2 regions of the Nonomuraea sp. NPDC005730 genome follow, and region 1 is predicted to be linked to the other one. Evidence: riboswitches for the same ligand, from Rfam matches in the RefSeq annotation. Region 1 holds a riboswitch; the other holds the start of a gene.
The links. A riboswitch is a leader RNA that binds a small molecule or an ion and turns the genes downstream of it on or off. The one in region 1 is predicted to bind S-adenosylmethionine.
Positions count from the first base shown of each region.

Region 2: another riboswitch for S-adenosylmethionine. It lies ahead of thrC (threonine synthase); the one in region 1 lies ahead of ABZ444_RS29530 (aminotransferase class V-fold PLP-dependent enzyme).

Region 1 covers NZ_JBEXYK010000031.1:20,148-27,949, reverse strand. The annotation lists gene ABZ444_RS29545 (chaplin family protein) at 181-405, opposite strand; gene ABZ444_RS29540 (SAM-dependent methyltransferase) at 600-1,562, shown strand; gene ABZ444_RS29535 (cytochrome P450) at 1,546-2,745, opposite strand; SAM riboswitch class IV at 2,821-2,936, shown strand; gene ABZ444_RS29530 (aminotransferase class V-fold PLP-dependent enzyme) at 2,983-4,278, shown strand; gene ABZ444_RS29525 (DoxX family protein) at 4,281-4,964, opposite strand; gene ABZ444_RS29520 (NADH-quinone oxidoreductase subunit D) at 5,088-6,233, shown strand; gene ABZ444_RS29515 (acyltransferase) at 6,230-7,297, shown strand; gene ABZ444_RS29510 (DUF3180 domain-containing protein) at 7,294-7,749, opposite strand; gene folK (2-amino-4-hydroxy-6-hydroxymethyldihydropteridine diphosphokinase) at 7,746-7,802, opposite strand, start outside.
Region 2 covers NZ_JBEXYK010000018.1:31,173-38,974, reverse strand. The annotation lists gene ABZ444_RS22250 (YbhB/YbcL family Raf kinase inhibitor-like protein) at 1-119, shown strand, start outside; gene ABZ444_RS22245 (hypothetical protein) at 220-756, opposite strand; gene groL (chaperonin GroEL) at 909-2,537, opposite strand; gene ABZ444_RS22235 (cold-shock protein) at 2,879-3,079, opposite strand; gene ABZ444_RS22230 (MoaD/ThiS family protein) at 3,323-3,598, opposite strand; gene thrC (threonine synthase) at 3,624-4,856, opposite strand; SAM riboswitch class I at 4,870-5,010, opposite strand; gene ABZ444_RS22220 (RNA polymerase sigma factor) at 5,090-5,644, opposite strand; gene ABZ444_RS22215 (trehalose-6-phosphate synthase) at 5,676-7,100, shown strand; gene ABZ444_RS22210 (hypothetical protein) at 7,142-7,802, shown strand, end outside.

The DNA.
Region 1 (7,802 bases):
TGCACCCCCTGTCGAAAGAGATGAGGAGAGGGGTCCACGCACGACGACGAGCGCCGGGTCCTGACAACCCGACGCCCGCCTGGATGCGACCTCTTGGAGGTGCACTGACCGGTCATCCGCCGACTGACCGGCCGGGATCAGAGCCCGGACCGCGCGCGAGCGGTCCGGGCTCTCCCTGCCTCAGCGGCTGTAGACCGCGGTGTTGGGGCTCCCCTGGCAGCCGTTGATCGGCACGGCCTGGATGCCGATGTTGTTGCCGCAGACGGGCACGACGGCGGTGATGGGGAGGTGGATCGGGCTGCCGCTCAGGATGCCGTTGTTGCCGTGGGTGACGTCGTCGGCGTACGCGGGGGCCGCCAGCGCCAGCAGGGCAATGGCACCTGCCATGACCAGAGTCTTCTTCACGGGGGGCTCCTCTCAGTATGCGGCCGTGGCGGCCGCAATGCTTTGGTGGAGCGATCCGGCTCGCCGCTTACCGCGGATGGGCGAAACGCAGTCGCTCGGTGACAGTACGTAAACGTTAGCGCAATGTAGCGACCAAGTGTAGTCAATCAATGACTTAGCGTGTTGATGGCTGGAGTCATGAGATAGTCAGCGTCATGTGGCTCACCTGGCGCGCCGCGACCGAGCGCGCGCTCTACGGCGAGGAGGGTTTCTACCTCCGCGAACGCCCCTCGGGCCACTTCCGCACCTCGGTCGGGGCCTCGTCCGTGTTCGCCGAGGCGGTCCTGGCCCTGCTGGCGGAGGTCGACTCCGACCTCGGCCGCCCCGAGTGGCTCGACCTGGTCGACATCGGCTCCGGTGAGGGCATGCTGGTCCGCCGCGTCCTCGACATGGCCGAGCCCGCTCTGCGCGACCGGCTCCGGGTCACGTGCGTCGACCTGTCACCCAGGCCCCCGGGGCTGCCCGACGAGGTCGAGTGGCGCCGCTGCCTGCCGTCCAGCATCGCCGGCCTGGCCGTCGCCAACGAGTGGCTCGACAACATCCCGCTCGACGTGGCCGAGCAGACCTCCGGCGGCCCGCGTCTGGTCATGGTCAACACCCGGACCGGGGAGGAGCGTCTCGGCGGCCCGCTGCGGCCCGCCGACCGCGAATGGCTCGACCGCTGGTGGCCGCTGCCGCACGTGGGCACCCGCGCCGAGATCGGCCGTCCCCGTGACGACGCCTGGGCCTCCGTTCTGGTACGCCTCGCCCGCGGCCGGGCGATAGCCGTGGATTATGCACACCCTGTGGATAACCGACCGCTCTGTGGCACGCTGACCGGTTACCGCGACGGCGCGGTCGTCGCCCCCGTCCCCGACGGGACCTGCGACATCACCGCCCACGTCGCCCTCGACGCATGCGCCGAGGCCGGGCGGCGGGCCGGCGCGATATCCACAACCTTGTCCACACAGCGTGACATGTTGCGGGCGCTGGGCCTCACCGGCGCCCGGCCGCCGGTCGACCTCGCCCGCACCGATCCGCGCGCCTACGTGCGCGCGTTGTCGAGGGCGTCGGAGGAGGCCGAGCTGATCGATCCGGCCGGGCTCGGCGGGTTCGGCTGGCTCAGCCAGAGCCGGTGACGTCGAGGTCGAGCGAGCGCAGGCCGCGGATGACGAAGCCCGGCTTGTAGACCGGCTCCGCCCGCAGCTCCATCGTCCCGACCCGGTCCAGCAGCGCGGTGAACGACTCCGTCAGCTCGATCCTGGCCAGCGGCGCGCCCAGGCAGAAGTGGATGCCGGCGCCGAAGGAGATGTGCGGGTTGTCCGGACGGCCCAGGTCGAGCCGGTCCGGGTCCTCGAACACCTCGGGGTCCCTGTTGGCCGAGCCGAACAGGCAGGCGACCTCCGAGCCGCGCGGGATCCGCACGCCGTGCACATCGATGTCCTCCAGCACCCAGCGCTCGAAGAGCTGCAGCGGGGTGTCGTAGCGCAGCAGCTCCTCGATGGCGGTCGGCAGCAGCGAACGGTCGGCGCGCAGCCGGGCCAGCTCGCCGGGGTTCTTCAGCAGGGCCCGCCAGCCGTTGCCGGTGACGTTGACCGTGGCCTCGTGGCCCGCGTTGAGCAGCAGCACGCAGGTGCCGGCCAGCTCGTCGAGGGTCAGCTCGGGGATCGCGGCCAGGGCGCTGACCAGGTCCTCGCCGGGGTTCGCGAGCCGGTCGCGGGCCAGGTCCTTGAGGTAGGACTCGAACTCCTCGGCCGCGCGCACCGCCTGGTGCTGGGTCTCCAGGCTGGGGTTGAGCTCGTACATGCCGCACATGTCGGCCGACCACGGGCGCAGCAGGTGGCGGTCCTGCTCGGGGACGCCGAGCATCTCGGCGATGACCGTGACCGGCAGCGGCTCGGCGACCTCGGCGATCAGGTCGCCGCCGCCCTTCTCGACGTAGGCGTCGATCAGGCTCTCGGCGATGGCCCGGACGCGCGGGCGCAGCGACTCGACCATGCGCGGCGTGAACGCCTTGGACACCAGCCGGCGCAGCCTCGTGTGGTCCGGCGGCTCGACCTCCAGCATGCCGTTCCTGCTGACCCGCCAGAAGGGCTCCTGGAACTCCGGCTGGGGCTGCCGGCCGAACTCCTCGTGCGTGGCGACGTGGGTGTAGTCGCGGCCCAGCCGCCGGTCCCGGAGCAGCGCGTTCACGTCCGCGTGCCGGGAGATCAGCCACTGGTTGGACGGCTCGAAGTAGCGGACGGGCGCCTCGCGCCTCAGCTCGTCGTACGCCGGATAGGGGTCGACGACGAAATCCGGATTCCAGGGATCAAAGCGCACTATTTCATCTTATGAGACGGGTTGACCTGCCGAGCTTGCGAATCATGCCCGGGTGTCGGTTATAGTGCCGTCGTAGGTCATGAGTGCCAGCGACAAGCCCCGGCTAGCTGGCCGGCAACCCTCGCGTCCGCGGCGGGGTGCCCCGGGTGAAGACCTGGTCCGTCACGAGGTGTGGCGGGCAAGCGCGGGCTCCATGGCTGCTTCCAGGGGTCCGACCGACCCGTGAGGAGCTGTGCCGTGTCCACTCTGACGATCTTCACCTCTGTTCCCGCCCAGGCCGCCGCCGAGGCCACCGCCCCTGCCGCCGCCTACGGACGGTTGATCCCCGCCGTGCTCGGCGCCGACCTCGAAGTGCCGGTCAAGGGCGGCCGGCTGGTGAGCTACGCCAACCTCGACTACGCGGCCAGCGCCCCCTGTCTCGAGCCGGTCAGCGCCGCCGTCGCCGCCGCGCTCCCGGCCTACTCCAGCGTCCACCGCGGCGCGGGCTACGCCTCCCAGCTCACCACCGCCCGCTACGAGCAGGCCCGGCACACGGTCCGGGCCTTCGTCGGCGCCCGCCCGGACGACTCCGTCATCTTCACCCGCAACACCACCGACGCCACCAACCTGCTGGCCGGCTGCCTGCCCGAGGGCACGACCGTCGTCGTCTTCGACTCCGAGCACCACGCCTCGCTGCTGCCCTGGGAGCGGTCCGTACGCCTGGCGCCGCCCGCCTTCCCCGGCGAGGCCGTCCGCGCCGCCGACGAGGCGCTGGCCGGGATCGAGGGCCCCAAGCTGCTCGTGGTCACCGCCGCCTCCAACGTCACCGGCGAGCTGTGGCCCATCGCCGCCCTCGCCCACATCGCCCACCGGCACGGCGCCCGGATCCTGGTGGACGCCGCCCAGCTCGTCCCGCACCGCAGGCTCAACCTGACCGCGCTCGACCTGGACTACGTGGCCTTCTCCGGCCACAAGCTGTACGCGCCCTTCGGCGCCGGCGTGCTGGTCGGACGCCGTGACTGGCTGGCGGCGGGCGAGCCGTACCTGAAGGGCGGCGGCGCGGTGCGCTCGGTGGGCGAGACCACCGAGTGGCACGACGACCCCGAGCCCCGCCACGAGGCCGGCACCCCCAACGTGCTCGGCGCCATCGCCCTGGCCGCCGCCTGCGACGCGCTCACCGCCACGGGGTGGACGGAGCTGGTGCGCGAGGAGGAGCGCCTGATCGCCCGGCTGCGTACCGGTCTGGCCTCGATCGCGGGGGTGCGCGAGCTGTCGTTGTGGGGCGCGGACCACCCGCGGGTGGGGATCGTGTCGTTCGTCGTGGACGGCTACTCGGCCCGGGAGGTGGCCGAGGCGCTGTCCGGCGAGTACGGCATCGGCGTGCGTGACGGGAAGTTCTGCGCGCACCCGTTCGTCCGGCACCTGCTGGGCACCTCCGATGGAGGTTGCGAGGACGGCACCGCCTCGGCGGTCCGCGCCTCCATCGGCATCGGCAGCACGCAGGAGCACGTCGACCGCCTGATCGAGGCCCTGCGCGACCTGGTCAGCCGCTGAGCTCAGCGGTTGGGCGGCTTCTGCTGGTGCGGCTCGTCGGACACCAGGGCGTCGATGTCCCTCATGTCCTCGTCGTTGAGATGCCCGGGACGCGGCGCGTTGGGCTGCCTCGGCACGTTGGGCTGCTCGGCCTCGCCCTCGGGCCGGGCCGGCGTCGTCGGGCCGCCCTCTGGCCTGACCTGCGTGGCCGGTCCCTCGGTGACGACCGTCGTCGGCTCGGCGCGGCGGGCCGGCCGGTGCGCGGCGAGGTCGTCCTCGGCGATCTGGCGTTCCCTGCGGCGGCGGTACGTCGAATGGAAGATGCCGTCGAGGCCGATGCGGCCGCCGCCCAGCGCGGCGAGCATCAAGGACAGCGCACCGAGCGCGCCCGGCAGCTCCCATCCCCCGGTCTGCGCCAACACCCCGTGTCCGGCGTGCACGAAGACGATCGCGCCGATCATGTCGATGAGCAGCAGCAACGCCACCGGCCGGACCAGCAGGCCGAGGATCAGCAGCGCGCCGCCGACCAGCTCCACGATGGCGGCGAAGCCGGCCGACAACTCGGGCATGGGCACGCCCATCTCCCGGAACTGCCCCGCCGCGGCACCGAGCCCGCCCTGCCACTTCTGCCAGCCGTGCGCCACGAAGATCACCCCGAGTACCACCCGGGAGATCAGGGCCGCCACATCAAACAGGACTCTCTTCACAGTGCTTTCTCCCCCCGTTCCCGGTATTGATCCCCATGTCTGGCTTCGGGATGCGTTGCCATACGATTCCTTGACCATCCCCCACGCTGGATCACCCCGTGGGACGGTGGCAGCATGGGCCCTATGACGGAACGCGTGGTCGGGATCGGCGCCGGCGCGAAGGAGCTGGCGACCGAGGACATGATCCTCAACATCGGCCCCCAGCATCCCTCCACGCACGGCGTGCTCAGGCTCCGGCTCACCCTCGACGGCGAGCGCATCGAGACGGCCGAGCCGATCATCGGCTACATGCACAGGGGCGCGGAGAAACTGTTCGAGGTCCGCGACTACCGCCAGATCATCATGCTCGCCAACCGGCACGACTGGCTGTCGGGGTTCGCCAACGAACTGGGCGTCGTGCTGGCCGCCGAACGGCTGCTCGGCATGGAGACGCCGGTCAGGGCCGTGTGGGCGCGTACGCTGCTGGCCGAGCTCAACCGGGTGCTCAACCACCTGATGTTCCTCGGCTCCTACCCCCTCGAACTGGGCGCGATCACCCCCGTCTTCTACGCCTTCAACGAGCGCGAACGCATCCAGGCCGTCATGGAGGAGATCTCCGGCGGGCGCATGCACTACATGTTCAACCGGGTCGGCGGCCTCAAGGAGGACCTGCCGCTCGGCTGGCTCGACCGGGTCGCCGAGGCCGTCGCCGAGACCCGCCGCCGGGTGCCCGACATCGAGGGCCTCATCCTGAACAACGAGATCTTCCTGGCCCGCACCAAGGGCGTCGGCGTGCTGTCCCGCGAGCAGATCCTCCAGTACGGCGTCAGCGGGCCCATCGCGCGCGCCTCCGGCGTGGACCTCGACCTGCGGCGCGACGACCCGTACCTGGCCTACGGGGAGCTGCCGGTCACGGTCGTCACCCGGCGCGACGGCGACTGCCATGCCCGGTTCGAGGTGTTGTTCGAGCAGCTCAAGGTCTCGCTCGACCTGGCCGACGCGTGCGTCGCCCGGCTGCGTGAGCTGCCTCCCGGGCCGGTCAACCAGCGCCTGCCGAAGGTGCTCAAGGTGCCCGAGGGCCACACGTACGCGTGGACCGAGAACCCGCTCGGCATCAACGGCTACTACCTGGTCTCCAAGGGCGACAAGACGCCGTGGCGGCTCAAGCTGCGCTCGGCGTCGTTCGGCAACGTCCAGGCGCTGCGCGAGCTGCTGCCCGGGAACCTGGTGGCCGACATGATCGCCATTCTGGGCTCGATGTTCTTCGTCGTGGGTGACATCGACAAGTGAGCACTCCCGAACGCGACAAGTACGTCGACTGGCTGCGCGCCCTCAGCCTCATCGTCGTGGTGGTCTGGCACTGGGCGTTCACGATCCTGGAGTGGAAGCCCAGCGGGCCCGAGCCCACCAGCCCGCTCGGCTTCACCTCCGGGTTGTGGATCCTGACCTGGCTGCTCCAGGTGCTGCCGCTGTTCTTCTACGTCGGCGGCCACGTGCACCTGCTGTCCTGGAACCGGGCCCAGGCGCGCGGCGTCGGCATCGGGTCGTTCGTCTGGCGGCGCATCCGCGCGCTGTCCCTGCCCGCGCTGTTCCTGTGCGGCGTGTGGATCTCCGTCGGGGCGATCGTCACCTGGGCGTCCCACGTGGAGTGGATGTGGCGGGTGGTGCTGCTCGTGCTCAGCCCGCTGTGGTTCCTCGGCGTCTACCTGGTGCTGATCGCGCTGCTGCCGGTGGCGCTGTGGCTGCACAGGCGCTACGACGTGCTGGCCCTCATCTGGCTGGGCGGCTCGGCCCTGGTCGTCGACGTCGTGCGGTTCCGCTACGGCTACGAGTGGGCCGGCTGGCTCAACATGATCATCGTCTGGGGTCTGGCCCACCAGGCGGGCTTCTTCTACGACCGGATCGTCGTCCTGCCCCGGCGGTACGACGTCGGCATCCTGTGGACCGGCCTGTTCGCCCTGATCGGCCTGGTCTACTCGGGCATCTATCCGGGCTCGATGGTGGGCGTGCCGGGCGACAAGTGGTCGAACATGGCGCCGCCCACGTTCGTCATCGTCGCCCTGCTGATCTTCCAGATCGGCCTGGTCGAGGTGCTGCGCCCGGCCATGGAACGCGTGCTCGAACGCCCCCGCTGGGCCCGTGCCAACTCCTTCATCAACCGCTACGCCCTGCCGCTGTTCCTCTTCCACACGACCGGCATGGCGATCGCCTTAGGGCTGTCGTGGTGGTTGTTCGGCAACCTCGGCACGAAGATCCCGCCCGACCTGAAGTGGTGGCTGGAACGGCCGATCGCCATCGTCGGGCCGCTGATCTGCACGCTGCCGGTCATCTACCTCTTCGGCCGCCGCCGTTAGTCGGGTTTGCGCTCGTCGGAGTCCTTCGGGATCCGGCAGCAGTGTTCGAGGTACAGGGCCGCGCAGACGAGCACCACGCAGGCCACGAACGACCCGGCCGCCACGAAGAACTCCGAGCGCGGCGTCTCCCGGTCGAAGATCTGCAGCGTGTACGCGGCGAACCCGGCGAACATCCCCGCGAACACCGCCCCCGCGTACGCCGACGCCTTGGCCAGCGCCGCCAGCCGGGCCACCGCCAGCGGCTCGACCGGCTTGGTGTCGGGTTTCCTGGCGATCCTGGCCTTGGTCACCCATCCGCTGTAACCCTCGCCGAGGGCGAGCAGCAGCACGGTCGGGATGGCCGTCCAGGGGATGATGGGCAGGTCGGAGTAGAAGTGCCGGACCGCCGCCCAGACGACCAGGGCGACGACGAGCAGGAGAGCGGCCAGCCGGCCGGGATGCGTCGGCTTCAATCGGGCCTCTGCAGCTTCAGGTCGTCACGCAGGCGCACACCGTGCCGGTCGAG
Region 2 (7,802 bases), on a different contig from region 1:
ACGCGCTGGGGGTCGACGAGCTGGGCGTCGGCAGCGACGCGAGCCCGGCGGTGGTCGGCTTCAACATCACCGCCAACACGCTGGCCCGCGGTCACATCGTCGCCCACTTCGGCGTCTGAGACCGGCACAACACCGCGGCGAAGGCGCCCCGTTCACGTACGGGGCGCCTTCGCCGTGGTGCCGCGTCGGGTTCGTACGCCCGGCGTCACCAGACGGGGTTCAGTCGCCCTGCACCAGTTCGTCCGAGAACGTGATGTCCCCGGGCGCGTTGGACGACAGGTCCTCGCTCTCGCCGGCCGTCTGACCCTCGAAGGCGTCCGAGGCGTCCTCGCGCTCGCCGGACATGTCGGCGCCTTCGTCCGAGGCGTCCTGACGCTCGCCCGACATGTCCGCGCCTTCGTCCGAGGCGTCCTGGCGCTCGCCCGACATGTCCGCGCCTTCGTCCGAGGCGTCCTGGCGCTCGCCGGACCTGTCGTCGGCCTCCTCCGACGACCTGTCCTCGCCTTCCTCCGACGACCTGTCCTCGCCCTCCTCCGACATCTCCCCGCGCTCGTCCGACGACGTCCACCTCGACGGCGAGGCGCAGTAGTCGCGGTCGTACAGTTCCAGGTAGCCCGCGCAGTAGGGCACGTCCACGTACTCCAGGGCCTCGTCCAGGTAGCCGTGGTCGTCTGCCTGGGCGGGCATCGTCATGGCGGCCGCGGCGGCCACCATGACGGCTCCGAGCCCGAGAACGCGCGCGGTGCGGGAATTCATGTAACTACTCCTTTGTGCGGTGAATCGTCACTTCGTTTCGTTACTGTCCGTAGTCAATAACTACTAAACGTGACGGGACCGGACACAACAAAAGGCGGCCGGATCCTTGGAGATCCGAACCGCCTTCTGATGCGTCAGCGACCAGGCGAGGCCTAGAAGTCCATGTCGCCGCCGCCGGGCATGCCGGCCGGAGCAGCAGGGGTCTTCTCGGGCTTCTCGGCGATGACGGCCTCGGTGGTGAGGAAGAGCGCCGCGATGGAAGCGGCGTTCTGCAGCGCGGAGCGCGTCACCTTGGCCGGGTCGATGATCCCGGAGTCGAACATGTTGACGTACTCGCCGGTAGCGGCGTTGAGGCCCTCGCCCGGGGTCAGGTTGCGCACCTTCTCCACGACGACGCCGCCCTCGAGGCCGGCGTTGACCGCGATCTGCTTGAGGGGCTCCTCAAGAGCCTTCTTCACGATCGCCGCGCCGGTGGCCTCGTCGCCGTTGAGCTCGAGCTTGTCGAACGCCTTGGCGCCGGCCTGCAGCAGCGCCACGCCACCGCCGGGGACGATGCCCTCCTCGACGGCCGCCTTGGCGTTGCGCACGGCGTCCTCGATGCGGTGCTTGCGCTCCTTGAGCTCGACCTCGGTCGCCGCACCGGCCTTGATGACCGCCACGCCACCGGCCAGCTTGGCCAGGCGCTCCTGCAGCTTCTCGCGGTCGTAGTCGGAGTCGGTGCGCTCGATCTCGGCGCGGATCTCGTTGACCCGGCCGGAGATCGCCTCGGCGTCACCGGCGCCGTCGACGATGGTGGTCTCGTCCTTGGTCACCACGACCTTGCGGGCGCGGCCGAGCAGGTCGAGGGTGGCGGTCTCGAGCTTGAGGCCGACCTCCTCGGCGATGACCTGACCGCCGGTCAGGATCGCGATGTCGCCCAGCATGGCCTTGCGGCGGTCGCCGAAGCCCGGGGCCTTGACGGCCACGGAGCGGAACAGGCCGCGGATCTTGTTGACCACCAGGGTCGCCAGGGCCTCGCCGTCGACGTCCTCGGCGATGATCAGCAGCGGCTTGCCGGACTGCACGACCTTGTCGAGCAGCGGCAGCAGGTCCTTGTTGGCCGAGACCTTGCTGTTGACGATCAGGATGTACGGGTCTTCGAGAACGGCCTCCATGCGGTCGGAGTCGGTCACGAAGTACATCGACGTCATGCCCTTGTCGAAGCGCATGCCCTCGGTGAGCTCCAGCTCGAGACCGAAGGTGTTGCTCTCCTCGACGGTGATGACGCCTTCCTTGCCGACCTTGTCCATCGCCTCGGCGATGAGCGAGCCGATCTCGGGGTCGGCGGCGGAGATGGAGGCGGTGGAAGCGATCTGCTCCTTGGTCTCCACATCCTTGGCCAGCTTGGAGAGCTCCTCGCTGACCCGCTCGACGGCGGCCTCGATGCCCTTCTTCAGGGCCATCGGGTTGGCGCCGGCGGCGACGTTGCGCAGACCTTCGCGCACCAGAGCCTGGGCGAGCACGGTGGCCGTGGTGGTGCCGTCGCCGGCGACGTCGTCAGTCTTCTTGGCGACTTCCTTGACCAGCTCGGCGCCGATCTTCTCCCACGGGTCCTCGAGCTCGATCTCCTTGGCGATGGAGACACCGTCGTTGGTGATCGTGGGAGCGCCCCACTTCTTCTCCAGCACGACGTTGCGCCCCTTGGGGCCCAAGGTCACCTTGACGGCGTCGGCGAGCTGGTTCATACCGCGCTCGAGACCGCGCCGGGCGTCCTCGTCAAACGCGATCATCTTGGCTGCCATAAGGCTAGACCTCCCAGATGCAGGGTGGCGTGTCCTGGATCGAGCCGACGCCCGCGACGGCATAGGCCTGCATCTCCGTTCGGCAGACCCCATCGTCTCGATCCGAGTTGTTGGCACTCTGCCACACAGAGTGCCAACGAACTGTTTAGCACTCTACCCTGCCGAGTGCAAGCCACGGGCACCCCACCCCAGCTCATCGGGCAGGTCATCGGGTGCGCCGGTTCGTACGGCGAGCCGCCCCAAAGGTGCGACCCGCCGTGCGAAGCCGACGGAGGAACAGTGACGAGCCGTACGGACTGCGCTGCCGCACGTCCCGCCTGGTGCATACCAGCGAGGGTGAATCAGACCGTGCGGACGGACTCCGCCTGCGGCCCCTTCTGGCCCTGCGTGATCTCGAACTCGACACGCTGTCCCTGTTCGAGAGAGCGGTACCCGTCCATCATGATCGCTGAGTAATGGACGAATACATCCTTACCACCGTCTACCGCGATGAAGCCGTAGCCCTTGTCCGCGTTGAACCACTTGACGGTGCCCTGCGCCACTTCCGACTCCTCTTACTGGGCTCGCAGATCTCGCCCATTCCTTCGCGAGACCCGTAATCGCATGACTTTTGGGAAAATCAGCCAGACGATCGCCCTCGACCATACCTGTGGCACGGGGTTTGGCAACAGAGTCAACCGACAAAACGCTAATTTCATCGAAGGCTGAGTCGTTCGAGGTTGAATTTGGTTCTAAAACAAGAAGGCGCCCACAAGGGGCGCCTTCAAGAGTGGGTGGTCCGGCGGTCAGCCGCCCGCGACGGCAGGGATGATGGAGATCTGAGCGCCTTCAGGGGCGGGAGTGTCCAGCCCCTCGACGAAACGGACATCCTCTTCGCCAACGTATACGTTGACAAAACGACGAATCTTGCCCGATTCATCCAGAATTCTCGCGCCGATCCCCGGGTAGTCGGAGTCGAGCTTGGCGAGAACGTCACGAAGAGTCGCCCCTTCGCCACTCACCTCGGCGTTACCCCCGGTGTAAGTGCGCAGAATGGTGGGAATCCGCACAGAAACGCTCATGGTTTTTGTTGCCTTTCCTGGATTGTCAGACAGTCGCGCGGAACGCGTCGAGAGAGGGCCGGATCACGGCGGTGGGCCGCGCGTCGTCGCTGATCGCGTCGAGCGTCTTGAGGCCGTCGCCGGTGTTCAGGACCACGGTCTCGGCCTCGGGGTCGAGCCTGCCCGTCTCGACGAGCTTCTTCAGCACGCCCACCGTGACGCCGCCCGCGGTCTCGGCGAAGATGCCCTCGGTGGAGGCCAGGAGCTTGATGGCGGCGACGATCTCGGGGTCGGTGACGTCCTCGACGCCCCCGCCCGTACGCCGGGCGATGTCCAGCACGTACGGCCCGTCGGCGGGGTTGCCGATGGCCAGCGACTTGGCGATCGTGTCCGGCTTGACCGGCTGGACCACGTCGTGCCCCGCCTTGTACGCCGTCGAGACCGGCGAGCACCCGGCCGCCTGGGCCCCGAACACCTTGTACGGGGTGTCCTCGACCAGCCCGAGCGTGATCAGCTCCTTGAACCCCTTGTCGATCTTCGTGAGCTGGGAGCCGGAGGCGATGGGGATGACGATCTGCTCGGGCAGCCGCCAGCCGAGCTGCTCGGCGATCTCGTACGCGAGCGTCTTGGACCCCTCGGCGTAGTAGGGCCGCAGGTTGACGTTGACGAACCCCCACTGCTCGCCCAGCGGGTCGCCGATCAGCTCGGAACAGAACCGGTTGACCTCGTCGTACGTGCCGTCGATGCCGATCAGCCGGCCGCCGAACACCCGGGCCATGGCGATCTTGGCCGCCTCGAGGTCGGCCGGGATGAACACGCACGCGTCGAGGCCGGCCCGCGCGGCGGCGGCGGTGACCGCGCCGGCGAGGTTGCCCGTGGAGGAGCAGGAGAGCGTGTGGAAACCGAAGTTCCTGGCCGCCTCGACGGCGATGGCGACCACCCGGTCCTTGAAGGAGTGGGTGGGGTTGCCCGAGTCGTCCTTCACGTGCAGGGACCGGATGCCGAGCGCCTTGCCGAGGTTGCCGGCCTTGACCAGCTTCGTCCAGCCCGGGTTCATGTTGGGCTTGCTCGCCACGTCGGCGGGGACGGGGAGCAGGGAGCGGTAGCGCCAGATGTTGGCGGGGCCGGACTCGATGTCCGCGCGGGTCACCTGGCCGAAGGAGTAGGCCGCTTCGAGCGGCCCGAAACACTCCAGGCAGGCGAAGCTGGGGCCCAGGGGGTAGCGCGTGCCGCACTCGCGGCAGGACAGAGCGACGGCAGGACCAAAGTCGAGCGACATGAAGCGAGGCCTTCCCTCATCTTCGCCCGCGGCCACCTTGACCGCGAACCGGAATTGGCACCTTGTCCCGGTCGGCCTCGCCAGGTCGCGAGCACAAGCCGGGAGGGTTGCCGGGGCTTCGCAGGGCCGGTCCCTCCACCCCTCTGGATGAGCAATATTCAGTTGTCGAAAAGGACTCTACCTTCTCAAGTGGCGGAAACAACCGCCCGTCTCACGATTTGAGAGGACACGTCTCACCGATAGTCCTCCCCGAGGACTCCCTGCACGTACTTGCGGGCCTGGTGGATGCGGGACTTGGCCGTGCCGAGCGGGATGTTGAGCTGCTCGGCCACCTCGCTGTAGTCGAGCTGGACGATGTCGCGCAGCACCAGCGCCTGGGCCAGGTCGGGCTTGTCGGCCTCCAGCGCCTCCATCGCGTCGAGCAGGTCGAGCCGCGAGCCGGCGATCACGCTGACCCGCCGCGCGTCCGGCTTCTGCATCGGCAGCTCCTCCGACGTCTGCTCGGCGGCCCTGCGCTTCAGCGAGCGGTACGTGGTGCGCGCGCAGTTGGCGGTCACGATGTGCAGCCAGGTGCTGAACCTGGCCCGCCCCTCGAACCGGCCGATGTTGCGCGCCACGGCCAGCAGAGTGTCCTGCGAGGCTTCTTCGGCGTCCTGGTGATAGGGCAGGATCCGAGCGCAGTGGCGCATCACGTCAGGCTCGATCCTGGCCAGGAGCTCGCCGAGCGCGCGATGGTCTCCGGCCGCGGCCGAGCGGGCGAGTTCCTCGGTTAGCTCATCTAGCGCCATAGCTGGGATCCTATGGGCGAAGGGAGCCCAAATGAACAGCGTTCTCGTGGCGTCCAACCGCGGGCCGGTCTCCTTCACCGTCGACGACGACGGTGAGCTGACCATGAAACGCGGTGGTGGCGGCCTCGTCTCGGGCCTGTCGGGGGTGGCCAAGGAGCACGGCGTGCTGTGGGTGTGCGCCGCGCTGTCCGACGGCGACCGCAGCGCCGTGCGCCTGGCCCCGGGGGGCCGGCTCGACCGCGGCGGCTACGACACGGGCGCCCTGCGGATGCTCGACATCCCCGCGGCCACCTTCCACCGCGCCTACAACGCCGTGGCCAACTCGACCCTCTGGTTCGTCAACCACCTGCTGTACGACATCCCCAACTCCCCCAGTTTCGGCACCAAGTTCCGGCGCGAGTGGGAGTCCTACCGCGACTACAACGGCGCGTTCGCGCTGGCGCTGGCCGAGGAGGCCGGGCACGGCGCGCGCGTGATGGTCCAGGACTACCACCTGACGCTCACCCCGGCGATGCTCCGCGCCGAGCGGCCCGACCTGCGCATCGCCCACTTCAGCCACACGCCGTGGGCGCCTCCCGAGTACTTCTCCCTGCTGCCCGACGCGGTGACCAGGGAGGTGCTCGACGGCATCCTGGGGGCCGACCACGCGGGCTTCCTCACCGCCCGGTGGGCGGCGGCGTTCATGGACTGCTGCGAGGCGCTGCTGGGCGCGCGGGTGGACCGCGCGGCCCGCACGGTCACCCACGAGGGCAGGACGACCCGCGTCGGCGTGCACAGCCTGGGCGTGGACGGCGCGGCGCTGTGGGCGCGGGCCTGCGAGCCCGACGTCGAGTCGCACATGGCCGCGCTGGCCGAGCAGGTGGCCGGCCGCCGGCTGGTCGTCCGCATCGACCGCACCGAGCTGTCCAAGAACATCGTGCGCGGGCTGCTGGCCTACCGGGAGTTCCTGGCCGCCCATCCGGAGTGGCACGGCAAGGTGGTCCACCTGGCCTTCGCCTACCCAAGCCGGCACGACCTGCCCGAATACCGCGAGTACACCGCGTCGGTGCAGCGCTGCGCGCGCGAGATCGAGGACGAGTACGCCACCGAGGACTGGGACCCGGTCATCCTCAACGTCAACGACGACTACCCGCGCTCGCTGGCCGCCTACCGGCTGGCGGACGTGCTGCTGGTCAACCCCATCCGCGACGGCATGAACCTGGTCGCCAAGGAGGGGCCGGTCCTGTCGCCGCGCTGCGCCCTGGTGCTCTCGCGCGAGGCGGGGGCGGCGGCCGAGCTGGGGCCGTACGCGCTGGTGGTCAACCCCTACGACGTGAGCGGCACGGCGGACGCGCTGCACGAGGCGCTGGTGATGCCCGAGGACGAACGCAGGCGGCGCCGCGACCGGCTGCACGAGGCGGCCACCGCGCTGCCGCCGCACAAGTGGCTGGAGTCCCAACTCGACGCCCTGCTTTAACATGAGAAGTCGGGTTCACTGCCAATGACGGAGGCTGCCGGGTGTCGACGGTCTCAGTGCCCATCAGACTCGTCCGGGACCGTCCGACCTGGCTCATCTACTTCCTGCTCGGCACGTTCGCCACGTTCGTGTACGGCCTGAGCGCCGCCCTCCCGCTCCTGCGCGCCGACCAGCGCACCACGGCCACCGTCGCCGGGCTGCACGGCACCGCCATGGCGGTCGGGACGATCGGCGCCGGGCTCGCGCTCCCCCTGCTCACCAGGCTGCTCGGCCGGCGCTCGACGTGCTGGTTCGGCCTGGCCGGGATGAACGCCGGCGTGCTGCTGGTCATGGCCACCTCCGCGCTGCCCCTGACGCTGCTCGGCTACGGCGTGGCCGGCGGCTTCGGCTCGGTCATGCTCTACGCGGCGATGGCCGAGCTCAGCGACCACCACGGGCCCGCCGGACCGGCCGCGCTCAGCGAGGCCAACGCCGTGGGCGTGCTGGTGGGGATGGTGGCGACGTTCGTGCTCAGCCAGGTGGCGCAGAGCGCGCTCGGCTGGCGGTCCGCCCTGCTGGTCACCCCGGCCGTCAGCGCCCTGCTCGCGCTGGCGCTGGGCCGCTCCTGGCCCGCGCCCCGGCGGGCCGCCGGAGGGCGGGGCGACGTGATCACCGGGGAGGCCGTCCCGGCGCGGGAGGGCGGCGGGTGGCGCTTCCATCTGG